One region of the Mesorhizobium sp. M0778 genome, then DNA from elsewhere that is predicted to be linked to it. Evidence: riboswitches for the same ligand, from Rfam matches in the RefSeq annotation. Region 1 holds a riboswitch; each other region holds the start of a gene.

What was found. Region 1 has a riboswitch for cobalamin ahead of NKI22_RS22030 (ABC transporter ATP-binding protein). Riboswitches for the same ligand answer to the same signal wherever they lie in the genome.
Region 2: linked by a shared signal. The riboswitch ahead of NKI22_RS03815 (DUF1636 family protein) and the one ahead of NKI22_RS22030 (ABC transporter ATP-binding protein) in region 1 are both predicted to bind cobalamin.
Region 3: linked by a shared signal. The riboswitch ahead of metE (5-methyltetrahydropteroyltriglutamate--homocysteine S-methyltransferase) and the one ahead of NKI22_RS22030 (ABC transporter ATP-binding protein) in region 1 are both predicted to bind cobalamin.

The regions. Positions count from the first base shown of each region.
Region 1 covers NZ_JAMYPA010000017.1:48,393-56,201, forward strand. The annotation lists gene NKI22_RS22005 (DHA2 family efflux MFS transporter permease subunit) at 1-86, opposite strand, end outside; gene NKI22_RS22010 (HlyD family secretion protein) at 400-1,578, opposite strand; gene NKI22_RS22015 (MarR family winged helix-turn-helix transcriptional regulator) at 1,575-2,054, opposite strand; partial or broken gene NKI22_RS22020 (FecCD family ABC transporter permease) at 2,137-3,137, opposite strand; gene NKI22_RS22025 (ABC transporter substrate-binding protein) at 3,167-4,111, opposite strand; gene NKI22_RS22030 (ABC transporter ATP-binding protein) at 4,108-4,926, opposite strand; cobalamin riboswitch at 5,019-5,222, opposite strand; gene NKI22_RS22035 (GyrI-like domain-containing protein) at 5,517-6,350, shown strand; gene NKI22_RS22040 (bifunctional helix-turn-helix transcriptional regulator/GNAT family N-acetyltransferase) at 6,388-7,323, opposite strand; gene groES (co-chaperone GroES) at 7,552-7,809, shown strand, end outside.
Region 2 covers NZ_JAMYPA010000002.1:5,163-12,971, reverse strand. The annotation lists gene nuoE (NADH-quinone oxidoreductase subunit NuoE) at 1-556, opposite strand, end outside; gene NKI22_RS03845 (hypothetical protein) at 592-999, opposite strand; gene NKI22_RS03840 (NADH-quinone oxidoreductase subunit D) at 996-2,186, opposite strand; gene NKI22_RS03835 (NADH-quinone oxidoreductase subunit C) at 2,187-2,789, opposite strand; gene NKI22_RS03830 (NuoB/complex I 20 kDa subunit family protein) at 2,795-3,376, opposite strand; gene NKI22_RS03825 (NADH-quinone oxidoreductase subunit A) at 3,367-3,732, opposite strand; gene NKI22_RS03820 (winged helix-turn-helix domain-containing protein) at 4,069-5,268, shown strand; cobalamin riboswitch at 5,298-5,501, shown strand; gene NKI22_RS03815 (DUF1636 family protein) at 5,540-5,974, shown strand; gene cobW (cobalamin biosynthesis protein CobW) at 5,971-7,023, shown strand; gene NKI22_RS03805 (cobaltochelatase subunit CobN) at 7,042-7,809, shown strand, end outside.
Region 3 covers NZ_JAMYPA010000022.1:9,510-17,318, forward strand. The annotation lists gene metK (methionine adenosyltransferase) at 1-410, shown strand, start outside; gene NKI22_RS24965 (adenosine kinase) at 517-1,509, shown strand; gene NKI22_RS24970 (transposase) at 1,542-2,219, opposite strand; partial or broken gene NKI22_RS24975 (MFS transporter) at 2,510-4,138, shown strand; cobalamin riboswitch at 4,635-4,835, shown strand; gene metE (5-methyltetrahydropteroyltriglutamate--homocysteine S-methyltransferase) at 4,931-7,267, shown strand; partial or broken gene NKI22_RS24985 (FMN-binding negative transcriptional regulator) at 7,375-7,575, opposite strand; gene NKI22_RS24990 (dihydrodipicolinate synthase family protein) at 7,627-7,809, opposite strand, start outside.

The DNA of each region.
Region 1 (7,809 bases):
AGCGCCTGCATGATCGTCGCCAGCATGAGCGCAACTGTGATCAGGCCGCGGTGCGGTACTTCGCGAAAGGGTTCCGGGGTGCTCATGACGTAAAACTTCCAGCAGGTAACAAAAACGTGTACATTAGGTTTCCGGACGGCGAGGCCCTCGCTGCAGAGAGACCCTCATCGCGGTGGGACGCGAGCATCGATGTGGGGGTTACATCGACTGAGCGTCTCGACAAAGCGGGCGCCTGCCGCCCGGAAACCTGAGGACCGAAGATCCTGCGCAACGTTGTCTGGTTTAGCCAGGCCGCAGCGCAGCCCGTCTACGCATTCAACTCTTCCTGCGCCTCCCTCGGACCAATCCTGTCACCTGCATCCATCTCGCTGTTTGCCATGCGGCCGCTGTCAGGCCTCTTTACTTGGCCTCGCCTGCCGTGGCGCGGCGGAAAATGCCCGGCAGCCCGCGGGAAACGCCGGTGTCCACCGTGACGGTCGCGCTCATGCCGGTGCGCAGCGCCATCTTGGCGTCGGCGTCGGTCAACTCCAGGCGGACCGGAATGCGCTGCGTGACCTTGACCCAGTTGCCGGTGGCGTTCTGCGCGGGCAGCAGCGAGAACTCGGCCCCGGTGCCGGCGCCAATCGCCTTGACGGTGGCTTCGAACGTCTTGCCCGGATAGGTGTCGACCACGATTTCGGCCTTTTGGCCCGGATTCATGTTGGTGAGCTGCGTTTCCTTGAAATTGGCGTCGACCCAGGTATCGCCGGTCTCGACCAGCGAAAACAGCGGCGTGCCCGAGCCGACATACTGGCCGACCTTGAACGAAGCGGCCTGGCTGATGATGCCGTCGGCAGGCGCTTTGACTGTTGTCTGGACCAGATCGTAGGCCGCCTTGTTGCGTGCGGCGAGCGCCGCCATCACTGTCGGATGCTTGTCGGTCTCGATGTCGGGATTGCCGCCAAGTGCCGCCTTGGCGCTGACGATCCCTTGCTGGGCCACGGCCAGCTGCTGCTTGGCCTTGTCGAGGTCGTTCTTGGCCTCGTCCAGCGACGACTTGGCGTTGATGCCCTTGCGGGCAAGGTCGGCGGCGCGGTCATACTGCGACTGCGCGTACTGGACCTGGCTTTCGTCGGACTTCTCTTGCGCCAGCGCCTGGCTATAGGCCGCACGCAGCTGCTCGACATTGAGCCGCGCGCCGGCCACCGCCGCATCGGCCTGGGCCAATGCGATCCGGTAGGGCTCGGGATCGATGGCGAACAACACGTCGCCCTGCTTGACAGACTGGTTGTCGAAAATATCGACCTGAACGATGCGGCCCGCCGTATCGGCGGCTATCGACACCTTGGCCTGCTGCAGATTGGCGTTCTCGGTCTCCTGATAGCGGCCGCCGGTCACCCAGACATAGCTGCCGCCGGCGATCAACGCAGCGGGCAGCACAAACATCAAAAGGAAGCGGCCGGCACGACGCTTCTTCTTCGGCGCCACTGGCGCCGGAGCTACCTGCGGAGCGACCGTTACCGGAGCTGCCGCCGGCTTCGCGGGAGCTTCCATCTCCAGCTTGGCCGCATTCTTATCTACTTTGGCTACCGCGTTCATGCTGCTGCGCCTTCCGTATTCTTCACTTTTTCCGAGGGCGGCGTCTCACCATCCGCAAGATTCTGCACCATTGTCTCCAGCGCCTTGACCAGGACGCGGCGATCTTCCGGCGAAACGCCAACGAGCGATTCCTCATACACCTCGCCGGCAAGGCTCTTGACGTGGGCGTAGGCTGCGTTCGCCTTGGCGGTCGGGAAAATCATGCGCACTCGTCTGTCGGTTGCGTCGGGACGGCGCTCGATCCAGCCGCCCTCCCCCATGCGATCGACAAGGCGCGAGACGCTGATCGGCTCGATTTCGAGAAGCTCGGCAAGCCGCGCCTGCGCGACACCCGCCTCCTTGGCGACACGGACCAGAAGCCGCCATTGCGCCGAAGAAAGGCCGAAACCACTGGCGCGCGCCTCGAAGCGCTTGCGCATCAGGCGCTGCACGTCGTGGATCAAAAAGCCCAATCTGTCGATGCCGTCGGAAACCATGAGCGACATATATAATAAGCGTGCTCATAATTCAAGGAACCCGGATTGTGCCAGAAGGCGGCAAATGTACATGGCAGTCACATCATGAGCGATTGCGAATGAGCATCGTGACCACGAAGAAGCGCCGACCGAACTGGTGATGATGCCGATCGGCAGTTCCTGCGGCGGCAGCAGCGTGCGCGCGAGAAGGTCGCTTGCCAGCAACAGCACCGCTCCGAAGAGGGCGCAGCTTGCAATCAGGCGCAGATGAAGCGGGCCGGCCAGGGTCCTGGACAGATGTGGGATCATCAAGCCAACGAAACCTATGACGCCTGCGACCGAGACAAGGATCGCCGTCGAGAAAGCGGCGACGAGAAATGTCATCCTGCGCATCCGCGCAACCGGGACGCCGAGGCTTTCAGCGGCATTCTCGCCGGCCAGGAAAGCGTCGAGCCGGCGGTGGTTCCAAAGTCCATAAACAAGGATGGTGCCTGCGCCCAGAGCAGCCAGCTCGATATTGTCCCAACGGGCCAGCCCGAGCCCGCCCATCGTCCAGAACAACACCGAGTGAGCGGCGCGCTGGTCTCCGGCAAAGACGAGATAGTTAGTCAAGGCGGTGAACATGAACGAGACGGCAAGCCCGGCGAGGATCAGCCGTTCGGGGCCTTGCCCCCTCACCCGCGAAACCAGCAAAAGCACGATGCCGGCGGCCAATACGCCGCCCGTGAAGGCCGCGACCGGCAACGTCCAGATACCGAAATGGTCGCCAAAAATGGTGATGACGGAAACCGCGCCGGCCGCGGCTCCGGACGACAGGCCGAACAAGAACGGATCTGCGAGGTCGTTGCGCGTTACCGTCTGCAGCAGCGCGCCGATGACGCCCAGCCCGGCGCCGACACAGATGGCCATAATCGTGCGCGGTAGCCTAAGATCGAGGACGATCTTGGCAATCGGGATCTTGCCGGCCGGACCGGACACGATGTCTCCGTCCAGCCCGGCGGCATGTCCGAGCGCAGCAATCACGTCGCTCAACGCGATGACCGTCGATCCATAGGCAATCGACAGCAGAGCAAGAGCGGCAATCGCTGCTGCTCCTGCTGTCATCGCCAATTCGAACGCTCTCTGGCGCAAGCTCAGAAAGCTTCCGGGTGCATCGCCCTGGCGATCTTGCCGATCGCCTCGATGTTGGCAGGCCCAGGCGTCAGTTCGGCATAGCGCAGCGCAATGAAGTGCTCATTTTTGACCGCCTCAGTCTCCTTCATCGCCGGATGAGCTTTCAGGAAATCGAGCAGTTTTCTGTAGCCGCCGTCCTGGTAGTCGAGCAGGATAAGAAATTGCGGATTGCGGGCCGCCACCGTCTCCCAATCCGTATTGCCCCAGCTCGTCGGCATGTCGGCCATGATGTTGTCGCCGCCGGCTGCGGCGATCATGGCGCTGGGGATCGCGAACTTGCCTGATGTGAAGGGTTTGTCTTCGCCGGAGTCGTAAAGAAACACACGCGTTCCCGTGCGGTCGCCGATCTTTGCCGTGATATCGGCGAGCTGCGCCTTCCAGTTCGAAACAAGCTTTCCCGCCTCCGCCTCCTTGCCAAAAATCTTGCCCAGCTTTTCGACATCACCATAGAGCAGGTCCATCGAGGCTGCGGGGCGGTTCTGGTCGAGATGGACGCAACTTTCCGTCGGCACCAGCGTCTTGATACCGTGCGGGGCCAGCGTATCGGGCGTCACCTCGCCGCCAGGCTTCATGCCGTAATACCAGCCGGCGAAGAAGAAATCGGGCTCGACGGCGACGAGGTTTTCGAGGGTCGGGTATTTCGGCGCGAGTTCCGGGATCGCGCCCTGCTCGGCCTTGAATTCCGGACCGACCTTATACCATCCGGTGATGCCGGTCAGGCCGACGATCGATGGTTGCAGCCCCAGCGCGAAGGCCATCTCCGCCATGTTCAGATCTTGGATGACGGCGCGCTTCGGCGCGGCGTCGAACGTCAGCGGCGTGCCGCAGCTATCAACGGTTACCGGGAAAGCGAAGGCGGTCTGGGCAAGTAGGAGGGAGGCAAAAGACAGTACGAGGCGTTTCACGGATGTTGCTCCTTGGTCAAATCGGGATGTGAAGAGGCGCGGTTCGGAACGTCGAAGACCGTGAGTTCGCGGTCTTCGGTGGGATGGCGCAGCCAAAGCACGTCAACGCCGAAAATCTCGCGGATCAACTTCTTGGTCAGCGCCTCGCGCGGACTGGCAAGTGCCTGCAGGCGGGCCTCGTTCATCACCGCGACCCTGGTGGCAAATGGCGTGACAAGCGACAGATCATGAAGCACCGCCACGACGGTCATGCCAAACTGCGATACGAGTTCGAGAAGGTCGCTGCGGGCGCGCGGATCGAGATGATTGGTCGGTTCATCGAGGAACAGGATTTTGGGCTCCTGGGCGATGGCGCGCGCCAACTGGGCGCGTTGCCGCTCGCCACCGGATAGCGAGCCGATCGTGCGGCCGAGCAGCGGCAGCAGGCCGGTTCTGCGAAGTGCTTCAATGACGATGTCGCGTTGCTCGCTCCTCCGTCGCAAGCCGGCATGCGGGACGCGCCCAAGCTCGACGTAGTCGATCACGGCAAGCCGCGGATCAGGCTGGTCGGTCTGGCCAACGACCGCCATGTGCAGTGCCCGCTCGGCGGCCGAAAACCTCTCCAGCCGGCGTCCGGAAAATCTCACATCTCCCGCGCTTGGCCGCAGCGTACCGCATAGCATGCGCAGCAGCGTCGTCTTGCCGGCGCCGTTGGGGCCGATGATGGCGAGGCGGTCGCCCGGCGCTATCGAAAGGCTCACCGCGCTGACCAGGCACCGGCCATTCGTCGTCGCGCTCAGTTCACACGCTTCAAGAAGAGGCTGGGAGGCGTCCAACTTACCGTCACTTTCTCAATGGCGACGGAAGGAAGCTGGACGGACCGGCCGACAAGACCGATGTCCACGTCTCCTCCCGGCACACCCCGTCCGGTCAACTCATGCTGATGGCAGGTCTCCTGGCTCGCGGGTCTTTGCGCCATCCTGCCTTCCCAGCCTTGCCGGCCAGTGGCACTTCGGATTTTGCTAACCGCTTACAGTTGCGGGGGCAGCAACGGCCTCGATCCGAAGATCTCACCGTGTTCCCTTTTCACCCCTTGCCTTTCGACTCGGGGACCATCAGTCAGCCACCCTAGTTTTCCGCCAATCACAGCGCAATAAGTCTTGTCAGAAGGAGCCATATAGACCTCGTGATGTAATAACGTTACATTTAAAAGGACGTTTGCCCGCTTCCTGTCAAGCCTTTTCGCGCGACGCCTGCGAATTGCCGACGACCGTCGCTCTCGATTTGCGCAGTGCGCAATTTCGATCAGACTGCCTCCGCCAGGAAGCGGCACCATAATCTTGCCAATATAAGACATGGCCAATGTAAAGACTGGGCCATGTAAAGACTGGGCCAATGCGGAGACTGGGCCAATGCGAGGTGCCAAATGAATCCGACCCAGAAGGCGCTGTGGTTCGTCGAAAGCCATCTGCCCGAAGCAGTCTCGCTGGACGATGTCGCCAAGAGCAGCGGGGTGTCGCGCTTTCATGTGACGCGGGCTTTCGGCGCGGCTACCGGCCGTTCGGTGATGAGCTACGTCCGTTCTCGCCGACTGACCGAAGCGGCGCGCAAGCTTGGCGCCGGCGCACCCGACATCCTCTCGGTCGCGCTCGACGCCGGCTATGCCTCGCATGAGGCCTTCACCCGCGCCTTCCGCGACCAGTTCGGCACCACGCCGGAACTGGTACGCGCACAAGGCTCGCTCGACAACCTCGATCTTGTGGAGCCGATCCTGATGGACCAGTCCTTTCTCGCCACTCTCGAACCACCGCGTTTTGAGACCAGCCGGCCGTTACTCATCGCCGGTCTCGGCGAGCGTTACAGCTGCGAAACCAGCGCCGGCATCCCGATGCAGTGGCAGCGGTTCGGCCCCTATATTGGCAACATTCCTGGCGAGATCGGCGACGTCGCCTATGGCGTCTGCGTCAACGGCGACGACGCCGGCAATTTCGACTACATCGCTGGCGTCGAAGTGTCCGATTTTTCGGACCTGCCGAGGGAGTTTTGGCGTGTGCGCGTGCCGGCGCAGAAATACGGCGTGTTCGCCCATCGTGACCATATCTCGACCATCCGCCGCACGGTCAACACGATCTGGAACAAATGGCTGCCAGCCTCTGGGCACGAGATCGCCGATGCGCCGGAATTCGAGCGTTACGGCCCCGAATTTGATCCGCGCAGCGGCAATGGCGGGCTGGAAATCTGGATACCGATCAAAGGGTGAGGCACGGCAGGCCGACGCCGAAGCGCCGGAAGCGCTGCTACAGTTCCAGGTTCCAGTTCTGGCCGACCAGATCCCTGCCGAAGGAATGGTGGCACTCCTCGTTGGTCAATTTAAAGCCCACAGACTCATAGATGTGGCGGGCGGCGGCGAGCACGTCGTTGGTCCACAGCGTCAGTGTCCTGTAACCCGTGGCGCGGCAAAAGCCGATACATTCCTCGACCAGCCGCTTGCCGATGCCGAGACCTCGCGCCGAGGGCTCGACGTAGAGCAGGCGCAATTTCGCCACCGCGTCCGACTGGCGCACGACGAAGACGGAGCCGACGACCTCGCCTTCCCGCTCGGCGATCCAGCTGCGTTCCCATTTCGGATCGAAGGATTTGACGAATGTGCCGAGGATTTCAGCGACCAGCGCCTCATAGGTTTCGTCCCAGCCATATTCCTGCGCGTAGAGCAGGCCCTGGCGATGGATGATCCAGCCGATGTCGCCGACCTGCAGAGGCCGCAGCGTGTAGGGAATGTTGGGTTCGGCGGTCGCGCCCAGCAGACGCTGCACCGTCTGCATGGCCTTGACCAGCCTGTCCTGTTCGGGAACCGAAAGCCGGTCGAGCAATGCCGCGACCTGGTCGTGCGAGCCCTGGTTCAGCGGCGCGAAAGCCTGCCGCCCGGCCTTGGTCAGGGCGATCGACGAACGCCTTGCATCCGCCTCGATCGTGGCGCGCTCGACCAGATGACGTTCCTCGAATTTCTTCAGCAGCCGGCTGAGATAACCGGGATCGAGGCCGAGATCGCGCCCAAGGTCCGTGGCGGTCAGGCCATCGCGATGCGCCAGTTCATAGAGCACCCGCGCCTCGGTCAGCGAGAAGGTGCTTTTCAGCAGCCCTTCGTCGAGCAGCCCGATCTGGCGGGTATAGAAGCGGTTGAAGGCTCGCACCGCGTCGATCCGCTCCTTGCCTGGGTGATGATGAATGGTCATGGCATCCTCCTGCCGGTAAGATCAGCCATTTAGTTGACTTGGTCAAGTATCTGTTTGAAGCATCCGTTTGAAGCAATTGTTCTGATGATGCTCACCGGGCGCCTTGACTCGCGCGAGTTGCCAGACTATTTCAGCGCCACGTTAGCACTCCCCCAAGATGAGTGCTAACCATGTCCGGCGCCGCCGGACGGAGGAACTGTTCTCACCATTCTCATCGAGGAATAAAAAATGGCAAAGTCGAAGTTCCGCCCGCTTCATGACCGCGTGGTCGTTCGTCGGGTCGAATCCGAATCCAAGACCGCGGGCGGGATCATCATCCCCGACACGGCGAAGGAAAAGCCGCAGGAAGGCGAGATCATCGCCGTCGGTTCCGGCGCCCGTGACGAAGCCGGCAAGCTCGTCCCGCTGGACGTCAAGGCCGGCGACCGCATCCTGTTCGGCAAGTGGTCGGGCACCGAAGTCAAGCTCAATGGCGAAGACCTTCTG
Region 2 (7,809 bases), on a different contig from region 1:
TTTGCGGTCCTGGCGTCACCGAAGCACCCTTGCCGGCGTCATAGAGGTCGATGATCTCGGCAAGCCGCTCCGGCGTCAAATCCTCGTATGTGTCCTTGAAGACCATAACCATCGGTGCGTTGACGCAGGCGCCGAGGCATTCGACCTCCTCCCACGACAGCGTGCCCTTGTCGTTGGTGTGGAACTGGTCGTGATGGATCTTCGAGCGGCACACATCCATCAGCGATTCCGAGCCGCGCAGCATGCAGGGCGTGGTGCCGCAGACCTGGACATGCGCGCGGGTGCCGACCGGATTGAGCTGGTATTGCGTATAGAAGGTGGCGACTTCTAGCCCGCGAATATAGGGCATGCCGAGCATGTCGGAGATCGTCTCGATCGCCGCCTTGGTCACCCAGCCTTCCTGCTCCTGCGCCAGCATCAGCAAGGGGATGATCGCGGATTGCTCGCGCCCCTTCGGATATTGCTTGATCCACTGCTTCGCCGCTGCCGCATTCGCCCGGTTGAAGGCGAAGGAGGCTGGCTGGAGGCTGGCTTCTGCGAGACGGCGGACTGACATTTAGCGATCGACCTCACCAAAGACGTATAGGTTCGTCATCTTGCTGCGGCCTCCTTACAAAGTTTCGCCGTACCGTCGAAACATTGGAAAGTCGGCGAATTTGTCATGACAGGCGGGCAAACGCCGGATTTACCAGCCAAGCGAGCAACAAGCCGCGCGAACCCTGTTTTGCCGGAAGCGGCTGCCGATACCTCCGCCTTAGAGAAACTCGCGCCATCCGGCGCTGCGACGCTACACTCGCATGTATCTCTCTTGAAATAGAAAGCATCGACATCGGCGGATTCTGCTGTCGCACTTTCTTGCATGCCAAGCGTGACGTAGCTCAGCTTGAAGTGCTGCTTCACAAGATCGGAAGCATCGATAGACGCTCCGCACTCGATTGCATATGCAGGGTGCATTGCGACAGCAATGACGATTAACATGAGGCTCAGAATGCGATTCACCGATCGACCTCACCAAACACGATGTCGAGGGAGCCGAGAACGGCGGTGACGTCGGCCAACATGTGGCCGCGGCACAAAAAGTCCATCGCTTGCAGATGCGCAAAGCCGGGGGCGCGCAGCTTGCAGCGGTAGGGCTTGTTGGTGCCGTCGGAGACGAGATAGACACCGAACTCGCCCTTCGGCGCCTCGACCGCGGCATAGACCTCGCCGGCCGGAACGCGGTAGCCTTCGGTGTAGAGCTTGAAGTGATGGATCAGCGCTTCCATCGAGCGCTTCATCGCCGCGCGCTTCGGCGGCACCACCTTGCCGTCGAGGTTAGACACCGGCCCGCTGCCCTCCTTACCGAGCAACAGGTCGACGCACTGGCGCATGATTTTCGCCGACTGCCGCATCTCTTCCATACGCACCAGATAACGGTCGAAGCAGTCGCCGTTCTTGCCGATCGGAATGTCGAAGTCCAGCTCGGCATAGCATTCGTAGGGCTGCGATTTGCGCAGATCCCACGGCGCACCCGAGCCGCGCACCATGACGCCGGAAAAGCCCCAGGCCCAAGCGTCGGCCAGGGAGACGGTAGCGATGTCGACATTGCGCTGCTTGAAGATGCGGTTGCCGGTCAAAAGCGCGTCGAGGTCGTCGACCGACTTCAGGAACGGGTCGATCCACTTGCCGATGTCCTCGATCAGCTTCTGCGGCAGGTCCTGGTGGACGCCGCCCGGCCGGAAATAGGCCGCGTGCATGCGCGAGCCCGAGGCGCGCTCATAGAACACCATCAGCTTTTCGCGCTCGACAAAACCCCAGAGCGGCGGCGTCAGCGCGCCGACATCCATCGCCTGCGTCGTCACATTGAGGATGTGCGACATAATGCGGCCGATCTCGGAGTAGAGAACTCGAATAAGCTGCCCGCGCTTCGGCACCTCGATACCGAGCAGCCGCTCGGCGGCGAGCGCAAAGGCATGCTCCTGGTTCATCGGCGCGCAATAGTCGAGCCGGTCGAGATAGGGCACGGCCTGCAGATAAGTCTTGTGCTCGATCAGCTTTTCCGTGCCGCGATGCAAAAGCCCGATATGCGGATCGACGCGATCGACGACTTCTCCGTCAAGCTCCAGCACAAGGCGCAAAACGCCATGCGCAGCAGGGTGTTGCGGGCCGAAATTGATATTGAAGTTGCGAACGGAGGTTTCAGCCATTTACTGCTTTGCCTTCTCATCTCCCGGAAGCACGTAATCCGTACCTTCCCACGGAGACAGAAAATCGAAATTGCGGAATTCCTGCTTGAGCTCGACCGGCTCGTAGATGACGCGCTTGGCTTCGTCGTCGTAGCGCACCTCGACGAAGCCGGTCAGCGGAAAGTCCTTGCGCAGCGGATGGCCCTCGAAGCCGTAGTCGGTCAGGATCCGGCGCAGATCGGGATGGCCCGAAAACAGCACGCCATAGAGGTCGTAGGTCTCGCGCTCGAACCAGTCCGCGCCGGGATATATGCCGGTGATCGACGGCACCAGCGTCTCTTCGTCGGCCTGGACCTTGATGCGGATGCGGATATTCTGCCTCGGCGACAGCAGGTGATAGACCACGTCGAAGCGCTTTGCCCGCGACGGATAATCTGCGCCGCAAACGTCGATGATCGAAATGAACTGGCATTTCGGGTCGTCGCGCAGGAAGGTCACCACCTCGATCAGGTCGCGCGGCTCGACCGAGATAGTGAGTTCGCCATAGGCGAGCACCGCTTCGCCGATCCGGCCGGTCAGCTTCTCGCCAAGATAGGTCGAGAGGTCATTCAACGCCTGGGTCATGCCGCTCACCGTTCGATCGTGCCGGTGCGGCGGATCTTCTTCTGCAGCAGAAGGATGCCGTAGAGCAGCGCTTCAGCGCTCGGTGGGCAGCCGGGCACGTAGATGTCGACCGGCACGATGCGGTCGCAGCCGCGCACCACCGAATAGGAATAATGATAATAGCCGCCGCCATTGGCACAGGAGCCCATCGAGATGACGTAGCGCGGCTCCGGCATCTGGTCGTAGACCTTGCGCAGCGCCGGCGCCATCTTGTTGGTCAGCGTGCCGGCGACGATCATGATGTCGGACTGGCGCGGAGACGCGCGCGGCGCGACACCGAAACGCTCGCTGTCGTAGCGTGGCATCGAGGTGTGGATCATCTCGACGGCGCAGCAGGCGAGGCCAAAGGTCATGAACATCAACGAGCCGCTGCGCGCCCAGGTGATCAGCGCCTCGGTCGAAGTGACGAGAAAACCCTTGTCGGCGAGTTCGTTGTTGATCTCCAGGAAGAACGGATCATCCTCCCCCACCGGTCTGCCGGTGTTGGGGTCGATGAGGCCCTTGGGCTTCGGCGCGACGAGCGTGCCGGAACTGTCGTTCAATCCCATTCCAGCGCTCCTTTTTTCCATTCATAGGCAAAGCCGATGGTCAGCACCGCCAAAAACACCATCATCGACCAGAAACCGAGCATGCCGATCTGACTGAACGACACTGCCCAAGGAAACAGGAAGGCCACCTCCAGATCGAAGATGATGAACAGGATCGACACCAGGTAGAAGCGGATGTCGAACTTCATGCGGGCGTCGTCGAACGAGTTGAAGCCGCACTCATAGGCGGAAAGCTTTTCCGGATCGGGGTTGCGGTAAGCCACCAGGAACGGTGCGGCGAGCAGCGCCAGGCCGACGACCAGCGCCACGCCGATGAACAGGACGATGGGCAGGTACGAACCTAAAAGTGCGTTCATGCTGCAGTTTTCCGTTGGCGGCCAATCCACTCTGATTACAGCACCGGACCCACTTGCGGAAGCGTGACAGATTAACCACTGAACCGTTTTAAGGGGGCTCTATGCTGCAACGCGGCGAGGGTTAGCGCAGCGCTTTCGGCGAAGCAAGTCAAACCTTGTTCAAATCGCGGTGCTGGACGGCATATCCGGGAAAACTGGTCCGATCCGCTCCTGTTTGATTTCCTTCACTTTTCACTCCACTTTTCTCTCCTGACATAGATGCCGCCAAAACCTTGCTAGCATGGGGCGGAATCGCAGGTCATTTTCTCTGTCTAACATCGTCCGGATACCGCCTTCATGAAAGAAAAAATCTCGCTTGCCCTGGCCCGTCGCATTGCGCTTGCGGCACAGGGATTCAATGACCCGCGCCCCAGCGGCACGCCTGACCGCCGGCATCTGGCCCGGGTGCTTGCACGTACCGGCCTGCTGCAGATCGATTCCGTCAGCGCCGTGGTTCGCGCCCATTATATGCCGCTCTATTCGCGGCTTGGCCCCTACAAGCTGGCGCTGCTCGACGACGCCGCGGTGACACGCAAGCGCATGGTCTTCGAATATTGGGCGCATGAAGCCTCGTTCTTGCCCGTCGAGACCTATCCGCTGATGCGCTGGCGCATGCGGCGGGCCGAGCGCGGCGAGGAAATGTACAGCGGACTGGCAAAATGGGGCCGCGAGCACGCCGCCTACATTGAGGACATCTATCGCGAGGTCGCTGAACGAGGCCCGATCGCGGCGTCGGCTTTCGAAGGCCAGAAGGGCTCGGGCGGCTGGTGGGGCTGGAGCCATGCCAAGCATGCCTTCGAATGGCTGTTCTGGGCGGGCCGCATCACCACGGCGCACCGGCGTGGTTTCGAGCGGTTCTACGATCTGCCGGAGCGCGTGCTGCCGCCAACGGTACTCGCTTTGCCAGTTCCGTCCCCCGCGGACGCCCACCGCGAACTGCTGCGCATCTCCGCCCGCGCCCATGGCGTCGCCACGGCGGGCGATCTGCGCGACTATTTCCGCCTCTCGCCCGCCGACATCAAGGGCCGCATCGAGGAACTGGTCGAGGCTGGCGACCTGTTGCCGGTGAGCGTCGAAGGCTGGAGCAAAACAGCCTATCTCCACAAGGACGCCCGTTTGCCGCGCAGGATCGAGGCGCGCGCCTTGCTTGCGCCGTTCGATCCCGTCGTCTTCGAGCGGTCGCGCACCGAGCGGTTGTTCGACTTCCACTACCGCATCGAGATCTACACGCCGGCCGAAAAGCGCCAGTATGGCTATTATGTGCTGCCGTTCCTGCTCGGCGACAGCATCGTCGGGCGCGTCGACCTCAGGGCCGACCGCCCGGCCGGCGTATTGCGCGTCCATGCCGCCTATTCGGAGCCCGGCGCCCCGCCGCAAACTGCCGCCGCCCTTTTCGAGGAATTGAAGCAGATGCAGGGTTGGCTCGGGCTCGAGCGCATCGAGGTGACGGCTGCCGGCGACCTCGGCCAGCCGCTCGCAGATATCGCCGCGTCATAGACGTGCGTTGACACGACTGCCTTCACAAGCCTAAATCCGTTCCAGACGGTCCCCTGCCCGCAACGGCAAGGGCCAAGAGGGAATGCGGTGCGAAATCTCGATTTCAAATCCGCGGCTGTCCCCGCAACTGTAAGCGACGAGCCAAGGCCGAAAACCACTGGGATATTCCCGGGAAGGCGGCACCCAGGCGATGACCCGCGAGCCAGGAGACCTGCCGTCTAGGACATAAGAATCCGATCGCCTGGCGGGTTTTCCGGGCAAGGAGCCTGATTTGGAACGCGACAGCAGTTTTCCGGCTGAGACAGCGGATTTATTGTCCGGCCATGGTGATTCCCCGGCCGGCGTTACCGTCATCGTCTGCTCGTCCTGCCGTGACGAGACCGGTTCGGACGCTTATCCCCGCGCCGGCGAACTGCTCGCCGAGGACACGCGCCGCGCCGCTTCCAGCGAAAACATTAAAATCCGCACCGTCGAATGCCTCGGCAATTGCAAGCGCCGGCTCAGCGCCGCGATGCTGCGCGACGGCTGCTGGAGCTATGTCTTCGGCGACCTGACCACGACCAGCGGCACCGATCTGGTGACGGGGGCAAAGCTGTTCGCTACTTCGACGGACGGCCTCATTCCGTGGCGCGGCCGTCCCGATTGCCTGAAGCGCGGCTTGGTTGCCCGCATCCCTCCCCTCGACCTTTTGAAGGACTTGATATGACTTCCCCAGATTCGGCCGCCAACGTTTCGCGCGTCCCCTGCACCGTCGTCACCGGCTTTCTCGGCGCCGGCAAGACGACGCTGATCCGCCATTTGCTCGAAAACGCCAAAGGCAAGCGCCTGGCCATCATCGTCAACGAGTTCGGCGATATCGGCATCGACGGCGAGATCCTGAAGGGCTGCGGCATCGACACTTGCCCCGAGGAAAACATCGTCGAGCTGGCCAATGGCTGCATCTGCTGCACTGTCGCCGACGACTTTGTCCCCGCGCTCGACCAGATCCTGTCGCTGACGCCGAAGGTCGACCACATCCTGATCGAGACGTCCGGGCTGGCCCTGCCCAAGCCGCTGGTCCAGGCCTTCCAGTGGCCGTCGGTGAAAAGCCGCGTCACGGTCGATGGCGTCATCGCCGTCGTCGACGGGCCGGCGCTGGCTGATGGCCGCGTTGCCAACGACATGGACGCCCTGCAGGCGCAGCGCGCGCAGGACGAGACGCTCGACCATGACGATCCTGTCGAGGAGGTGTTCGAAGACCAGCTCGCTTGTGCCGACCTGATCATCCTGTCGAAGAGCGACCTGCTGGACGCAGCCGGCGCGGCGCGCGCCAATGCCGTCATCGGCAAGCATGTTGCGCGGGCGGTGAAGATCGTGCCGACCTCGCAAGGCAAGGTCGATCCGTCGGTGCTGCTCGGCCTTGGTCTCGCCGTCGAGGACGACATCGAGAACCGCAAGACCCATCACGACGACGAGCTCGACCACGAACATGACGACTTTGACTCGTTCGTCATCGACATTGCGTCGGTGTCCGACCCGGACGAGCTGGCACAACGCGTCGCCACGGCGGCGGAGGAAGAAAACGTATTGCGCGTCAAGGGTTTCGTCGACGTCGGCGGCAAGCCGATGCGGCTCTTGCTGCAGGCCGTCGGTCCGCGCGTCAACCACTATTACGACCGCGCCTGGACCGCTGAAGACGATCGCCGCTCGCGCCTCGTCGTCATCGGCCTGAAAGGGCTGAACCGCCCGGCGATCGAGCGTATCCTCGCCGGCTGATCCCAGGTACGAGCCGCGATGCACATCCTCACCACCACATCCGCCTCGCTCGACGATCTCGCCGAGCCTGTCGATCTCAGGCAAACGCCTGCGGATGTCGTGGCGTTGTCCTTCACCGACAGCGACCTCGCCGGGCTGGCGGCGGCGTGGAAGGCAGATGCGGACCGCCTGCCGTCGATGCGGCTCGCCGCCTTGCGCGACCTGCGCCACCCGATGTCCGTCGACCTCTGGATCGACAGCGTCGCCCGCCACGCCAAGGTCGTCCTGGTCCGCATCCTCGGCGGTTACGACTGGTGGCGCTACGGCTGCGACCAGCTTGCCGTTGTCGCGCGAAATCGCGGTATTAAGCTGGCGCTCCTACCGGGCGAGAGCCACGACGAGGATTTGCGGCTGATCGAAGGCTCGACGCTGCCGCGCCAGGAACTTGATGGTCTGCTCGACTATTTCCGCGAAGGTGGCCCGGCGAATATGACGGCGCTGGTGCAGAGGTTGGCAAGTCTCGCCGGATCGGGTGCGGCGGTCGCTGAACCTGTCAGCGTGCCAAAGGCGGGATTTTACGAGCCGGGACGCGGCGTTATAGAAAGAATGGACTTATCAAGCGTCGGCATTCCTTCGCGCCCCCCTCTGTCCTGCCGGACAGAGGGGGGCGCGACGGAACGCAGCCTAAACCTACCGTCCGCCGAACCCGCCCCCATCATCCCCATCCTGTTCTACCGCTCGATGCTGCTCGCCGCCGATGTCGCGCCCATCGACGCGCTTTTCGAAGCGCTGGGCGCACGCGGCATG
Region 3 (7,809 bases), on a different contig from region 1:
GTGGGATGGGTCGTCACGGCGGCGGCGCCTTTTCGGGCAAGGACCCGTCCAAGGTTGACCGCTCAGCTGCCTATGCGGCCCGGTATGTCGCAAAGAATATCGTCGCTAGCGGACTTGCGGACGTCTGCGAGGTGCAGCTTGCTTACGCAATCGGCGTGGCCAGTCCGGTTTCTGTCATGGTCAACACGTTCGGAACAGCGAGGGTTGAGGAAAGAAGGATCGAGCGCCTCATTCTTGAGTTGTTCGATCTCAGACCGAAGGGCATTATCAAGATGCTTGATCTCTTACGCCCTATATACCGCAAGACCGCGACCTATGGCCATTTCGGCCGTGAAGAGCCTGATTTCACCTGGGAGAAGACAGACAGGGCCGACGAATTGCGTCGCGAGGCAGGACTCGCCGCCCCGTGAGGGCCGACGCCGAATGGATTGGCATCCGGAAAGCCCATTCCAACTCGCCAGACCCGCCGGCCGGCCGGCGTGGCAAGAAGCCGTCGGGATTTTCGCGGAGACATTGATGCCGGACTATGACGTGCTTTGTATAGGCAATGCCATCGTTGACATCATCGCCCAGTGCGACGAGGCGTTCATGGAGACCAACGGCATCATCAAGGGCGCGATGAATTTGATCGACACGAGGCGCGCCGAACTGCTCTACAGCCGCATGGGCCCGGCCATCGAAGCCTCGGGCGGCAGCGCCGGCAACACGGCGGCGGGCGTTGCCAGCTTCGGCGGCCGCGCCGCCTTCTTCGGCAAGGTCTCCAACGACGCGCTCGGCGAAATCTACGCGCATGACATGCATGCCCAGGGTGTCGCCTTCGACACCAGGCCGCTTAACGGCGAACCGCCGACAGCGCGCTCGATGATCTTCGTCACGCCGGACGGCGAGCGCTCGATGAACACCTATCTCGGCGCCTGCGTCGAGCTCGGCCCGGAGGACGTCGAGGCCGACAAGGCGTCGGGCGCCGCGGTCACCTATTTCGAGGGCTATCTGTGGGACCCGCCGCGCGCCAAGGAGGCGATCCGGCAGACGGCGAAGCTCGCCCATGCCGCCGGGCGCGAAGTGTCGATGACATTGTCGGATTCGTTCTGCGTCGACCGCTACCGCGACGAATTCCTCGATCTGATGCGCTCCGGCACCGTCGACATCGTCTTTGCCAACAGCCACGAGATCAAGTCGCTCTACCAGACCGCGTCCTTCGACGAGGCGCTGGCGCAGATCCGCAGGGACTGCAAGATCGCCATTGTCACCCGTTCGGAAAAGGGCTCGGTCATCGTGCGCCGCGACGAGACCGTCACCATCGAGGCCACCAGGATCCGCGAATTGGTCGACACGACAGGTGCCGGCGACCTCTACGCCGCCGGCTTCCTCTACGGCTACACGCAAGGCCTCAGCCTGAAGGATTGCGGCGATCTCGGCTCGCTGGCGGCCGGGCTGGTCATCCAGCAGATCGGCCCAAGGCCACGGCAGAATCTGCGTCGCGAGGCGGAGCAGGCGGGATTGCTGTAGGTGGCGAGCCAAGAATCAGCTGCCCACCCTCCTTAATCCAGCCCGAGCCTTTTCTTCAGTTCCGCATTCTCCTTGCGGAGACGATCGGCAAGCAGGCTCTTTAGCCGCTTGTTTTCTTCCTCGAGCGCGACGAGATCCTTCAGCCCGTCACTATCCGCCGCCGGCGCCGCCGCCTTCTTCCAAAGATAATATGTCTGTTCCGAGATGCCGGCTTGCTTCACCGCGCTCTTGAGAGTAGCGCCGCCGCCGATCGAGGTCTCGATCTGCGCCAGCTTCTGGGCACGATCCTTCGCGGAGTAGCTCTTTCGGCCTGTTCGCGCTGACGGCGGTGCTTCAGTGGTCGCGGATATCGGCTTGGCGCCCTCCTTGCGGGCAGGCGCGCTCGCCTCAGCTTCTGGCTTCCTCGACCGCCGCGCTCTCGTCTTCGGTTTTGGCGTTTCCGCTTTGTCTGCCGGTGCGCTATGAACTACTGCTGACTCGGTTTCCAGGGGATTGGCCATGAAATGCTCCACTCGCGGTTTGTGCAAAGGTTCAGCATCAAGGGCCACTACAGTAGAGTCAACAAGCTGACGATTTAACGGCTCGACTTCCTTTGTTGTCTCGGCCATCGCCGCGGCGATGTCGAAATTGCCCCAGATGGAACGTGCGGATTTTTCATAATTGCGCTTTTGTTTGACTTCCACGGTGAATGGTCGCGTCTGCCGCCTCATAGTTCCTTCCTGAATAGGAGAATGAAGTCGCCGCTCGAATTTTTGGCGCTTCCTGCTTAGCGCGGAGCATTATCGTATAGCCGCTCAACGGGCAAGTGATGCCGGTCTTCGGTGGCTGACCCATCTGGGGAGATTTGAGCGGCTTCGCGCGTCCTGCGCATGCCTGTAAGGCCGCCAAGTTGTCTGGGTTAGCAGGCGCGCCACTGTGGCAGCTTGGCTTGTACGGCGAGGCCATGGTTGAGTGAGGCGAAACAAATCCAGCCCCGCGGTCGATCCCGAAGCTTCCCACAATGGCGAAGAGAACATCTTCACTCGTACCTTTTCAGCACAAGACCTTCCGTTCGCTATGGTCGGCTGCACTCGTTTCGAACCTTGGCACCCTTGTGGAAGGTGTGGCGGCGGCTTGGCTGATGACGAGCATCGCCACCTCCCATGGAATGGTGGCGCTCGTCCAGTCATCGACCACCCTCCCCTACATGATCTTCTCGCTCGCGGCGGGAGCGCTCGCGGACAACTTTGACCGTCGCCGGATCATGTTGACTGCGCAACTGCTGATGGTCTGCGTATCCGCCTTCCTGGCGTTCCTGACCTATGCGGGGGAAATGACACCCTGGACCTTCTGGGTCTCACCTTCCTGATCGGCTGTGGTTGGGCATTGCACGATCCCTCTTGGCAAGCCTCGATGGGAGATATCCTGCCTCGCGAACACCTGCCAAGCGCGGTTGCGCTCAACGGCATGAGCTACAATCTCATGCGCAGCATCGGGCCGGCGATTGGCGGCATAATCGTGGCCACAGCCGGTGCGGCCTTCGCGTTCCTCTTCAACGTCTTTTGCTACTTCGCTCTGATCGCTGCGCTGTTGCGATGGAAAGCCGAACGGGCACGACAAGCGCTGCCGCGGGAGGCTTTCGGCAGTGCGATGGCGGCGGGCTTCCGTTACGTGCTCTTGTCGCCGAACCTTCTCAAGGTGATGTGCCGGAGTTTGATTTTCGGCCTCACCGCCGTTGTCATTTTGGCTCTCCTGCCGTTGGTTGCTCGCGAACAGGTCAAAGGGACCGCGGTCACCTACGGCGTGATGCTTGGCTTCTTCGGCCTGGGAGCGATTTGGGGCGCGCTCCTCATCGGGCGGGTCCGAGAAGTTCTCTCCAACGAATCGGTCATTCGCGGTGCGTTCTTTATACTGGCGATCAGCTGCTTCTTTCTGGCATGGAGCGAGCACGTTTGGCTGATCTGCCTGCTCCTCATGCCAGCCGGTGCGGCCTGGATTCAATCATTCTCGCTCTTTAAACGTCACAGTGCAGCTGTCGGCGCCGCGGTGGGTGGTTGGACGCGCCCTGTCTCTCTATCAGACGGCCACATACGGCGGCATGGCGGCGGGAAGCTGGCTTTGGGGCGAACTGGCGGATGTCCAAGGTGTTTCGGGAGCCTTGCTCGTCGCCAGCGCGGTTCTTGTGATTGGGGGACTGATGGGGATCGTTCTGCGTCAGCCGGATTTTGAAACGCTCAATCTGGATCCGACCAACAAGTTCAGCGAACCGACGCTGCAACTTGACCTGCGGCCACGAAGCGGTCCGATCATGGTGATGGTCGATTATCGTATCGATCAGAGAGATGTCCCAGAATTTCTCACTGTGATGACATCGTGGCGAAAAGCCCGGCTGCGAGATGGCGCCAGACAATGGGCGTTGCTGCGTGACCTGGAAAAGCCCGAACTATGGACCGAGTGTTATCACGTGCCAACCTGGGTCGAGTATGTTCGCCACAACAACAGGCAGACCCAGGATGACGCCGAAATCGTTGCGCGCCTGGAAGCGCTCCACCATGGCGATTGCCCGCCCAAGACGCATCACAAGATCGAACGCCAAACCGTGCGCGTGCACGACGATTTGCCGCTCAGGCCTCATTTGGACAGGACTTGAGCTGGCCCGGTGGTTTGAGCCGGGTTACCTTGAGCCGGTGGGCTGCGAACAGCAGTTCGAGACATTGGCCTCGATCACTTCGCAACAGGCCGCTGCGCCAAGCCTCGGGTGCTCCCCTCGAAATCGTTGTGTCGTATCACCGAGGGCATCACGGCCAACAGCTCCCACATGGGCAACAGCCTGGCCATTGAGCCGAATATGGTCGCGAGCAGATCACCGACGAAGCGGTCGGAACGTCGGAGCCGAAGTTCGACGCCGAGGTGGCGTTCGCATGATGCGCGAAGCAGCACCACGGCGCTTGCCGGTATGGTTGCCGCCGGCAGCCGACGAACTCCTATCCTCCTGGACCGCTGTGCGTCATTGCTTTGATTTACCGCCGCTCAAGGCTTCCACAGTTTTCGCTTTCGAGGCGACCTTTGGGAACATGCCAACGGGAATTTAACATAACGACATAAACATTTCTTTATGCGGCGTTGACAAAGAAGCGAACTGCTGTAATTGTCTCCCGTGTCGTGGTTCTCCGTACGGCGCTGCCGCAGCGGAGCTAAGAGGGAAGCCGGTGCGATGCCGGCGCTGCCCCCGCAACTGTTAGCGGCAAGCCAACCCCACTCATGTCACTGAGGCGAATAGCCTTGGGAAGACGGGTAGAGGCTATGACCCCGCGAGCCAGGAGACCTGCCACGGCGAATTACGTCCACGGGCGGGGTGTCTCGGTGGCCGCTGCAGCCTGGCGTTTGTGCCGGCCTGCTAGCGCCTTCCTTGTCACCGACGCCCCAACCATCGGGGTATGGCATGACTGTCTCTCAACAAATTCCTGTAGCAACGCTCGGCGTGCCGCGCTTCGGTCGTCGGCGAGAACTGAAATTCGCGCTTGAAAGCTACTGGTCCGGAAAATCTTCCGCTGGCGACCTTCTCACGACTGCGAAGGCGCTCCGTGCCGCTAGCTGGGAGGAGCAGCGCGATCGCGGCGTGTCGAAAATCCCGTCGAACGACTTCTCGCTCTACGATCATGTGCTCGACACCGCAGTCATGGTCGGCGCCCTGCCAGCCCGTTACGCCTGGAATGGCGGCGAGGTCCCACTCGACATCTACTTCGCCATGGCGCGCGGCAACCAAGGTCAGACGAAGGATTGTGGACACGCTGGTCACCAGCATGCGGCTCATGGGCCTGGTGTAACCGCGATGGAAATGACCAAATGGTTTGACACCAACTATCACTACATTGTGCCGGAACTAGACGATGATCAGACGTTCGCCCTTTCGTCGACGAAACCGGTCGATTACTTCCTTGAGGCTAAAGCTCTCGGCATTCACACACGCCCAGTCATCCTTGGACCGATCACCTTCCTCAAGCTGGCGAAATCGCCTGCCGAAGGCTTCGGTGCCATCGCGCTCCTACCACGGCTTCTGCCCGTCTACGAGCAACTCCTGCAGAGGCTGAAGCTGTCGGGTGCCGACTGGGTGCAGATCGACGAGCCAGCGCTTGTCCTCGATCTGAACCCGAACGAACGAGCTGCGCTCGAATTCGCCTATGGCCAGCTGTCGAAAGCCGCGCCCGAGTTGAAGATCATGCTGGCTACCTATTTCGGGCCGCTGGGAGACAATCTCGAAACCGCGGTTTCTCTGCCCCTGGCCGGGCTGCATATTGATCTCGTGCGCGCTCCCGAGCAGCTGGAAACGGCGAGTCGGCTCGCACCGAAGGGTCTGGTGCTCTCGCTTGGCTTGATCGATGGCCGCAACGTCTGGCGTGCGAACCTGCCCGCCATTCTCGACCGCATCAAACCGATCGTCGCCGGCTGGCCGTTGGACCGCGTCGAGATCGCGCCTTCTTGCTCGATGCTGCATGTGCCGATCGACCTGCGCATGGAGACGGAACTCGACGCGGATATCAGGTCGTGGCTCGCCTTCGCGGCCCAGAAGACCGACGAGTTGGTGTTGCTGGCCCGGGCCCTGTCCCAAGGCAGGGATGCGGTGGCAGGCGCGTTGAAAGCGTCTGCCGAGGCTGCCGCCACTCGCGTGACATCTACGAAGATCCATGACCCGCTTGTTGAGGGGCGGATCGCCAGCATTGACGACAGCATGAAGCGACGAGAGAGCGCTTTTGCCGAGCGCTCCAGAGTCCAGGCCGGCACGCTCGGGCTGCCGCCGTTCCCGACGACGACCATCGGGTCATTCCCGCAGACGCCGCAGGTACGCAGGGCGCGGGCCGCTCATGCGAAGGGCCAGCTGAGCTATGTCGACTACGAGACCTTCCTGAAGAAGGAGATCGAGGCTGCAATTCGCTGGCAGGAAGAGATCGGGCTGGACGTGCTGGTGCACGGTGAGTTCGAACGAAACGACATGGTACAGCATTTCGGCGAGCAGCTGTCCGGCTTCGCCTTCACCCAGCATGCCTGGGTGCAGAGCTATGGGTCGCGTTACGTGCGCCCCCCCATCATCTTCGGCGACGTATCGAGGCCCAATCCGATGACGCTGCGCTGGTGGCAATTCGCCCAGTCGCTTACGGAAAACCCTGTGAAGGGAATGCTCACAGGCCCAGTGACCATTCTCAACTGGTCTTTTGTTCGCGACGACGTACCGCGCTCCGAAGCATGCCGCCAGATCGCGCTCGCCATCCGCGACGAAGTGACGGATCTCGAATGGTCCGGCGCAAGGATGATCCAGATCGATGAGGCCGCGTTTCGCGAAGGATTGCCACTGCGCCAGTCTGATTGGAACGACTATCTCGACTGGGCTGTCGAATGCTTCCGGATCGCTTCAACGGGTGTAAAGGACGCGACTCAAATCCATACCCACATGTGCTATTCGGAGTTCAACGAGATCATCGACGCGATCGCTGAAATGGATGCGGATGTCATTTCGATTGAGACGTCGCGCTCGAAAATGGAACTGCTGGACGCCTTCACGAGCTCCAAATATCCGAACGAAATCGGGCCCGGAGTCTACGACATTCACTCACCACGTGTCCCGGAAGTCGGGGAGATTTCGGATCTCGTCATGCTTGCCCGCGAGCGACTGTCGGATTCCCAACTGTGGGTAAACCCGGACTGTGGCCTCAAAACACGCAAATGGGAGGAGGTCCGCCCTGCCCTCATGAACATGGTCGATGCAGCACGTGCGCTCCGGTAGAAAGTGTAGGCCGGAGGGTTTCCTGGTTGCTCACCATGTGGTGAGTGACCGGCTGCCGCATGTCGGCCGTGAATGTGCCAAAACGCGATCACATCCTTTGAAATAAGTCACTCGAGCGAGAATGTGCACTTTCCTTCGGCACGTGTATTAATCGCGCAGGAGTAAAGGGTACCGTTTTCTCCCTGTGACGTGTCGAGTTCGAAGGGGATGTGATTGGCGTCGAGACCGCTCCGGCCATGGGTTATCAGCATGCCAAGTGCACTGTTCTCGATCAGTTCGTAGAGGACTTCTCGGCTCGGTTCATCGAAATGCGCGGGTACTACATGACAGGTTCCTTCACTGGCCGCCGGGTTCGCTGTTCACCGGCTGGCATCCGATGGCAAGCGTTCCAACGCGGCGGCGATCTGGCGCTTCGCTGCTGAGGGCAGAGGCAGGATGGGACGCGGGGGGTCGGCACGGCAAATGTCGAGCAATTCGGCAAGTGCATAGACGACGCGAAGGCTCGAGAACTCCTTGAAGAGGCTCCAGAGCGGCGCAAGCGT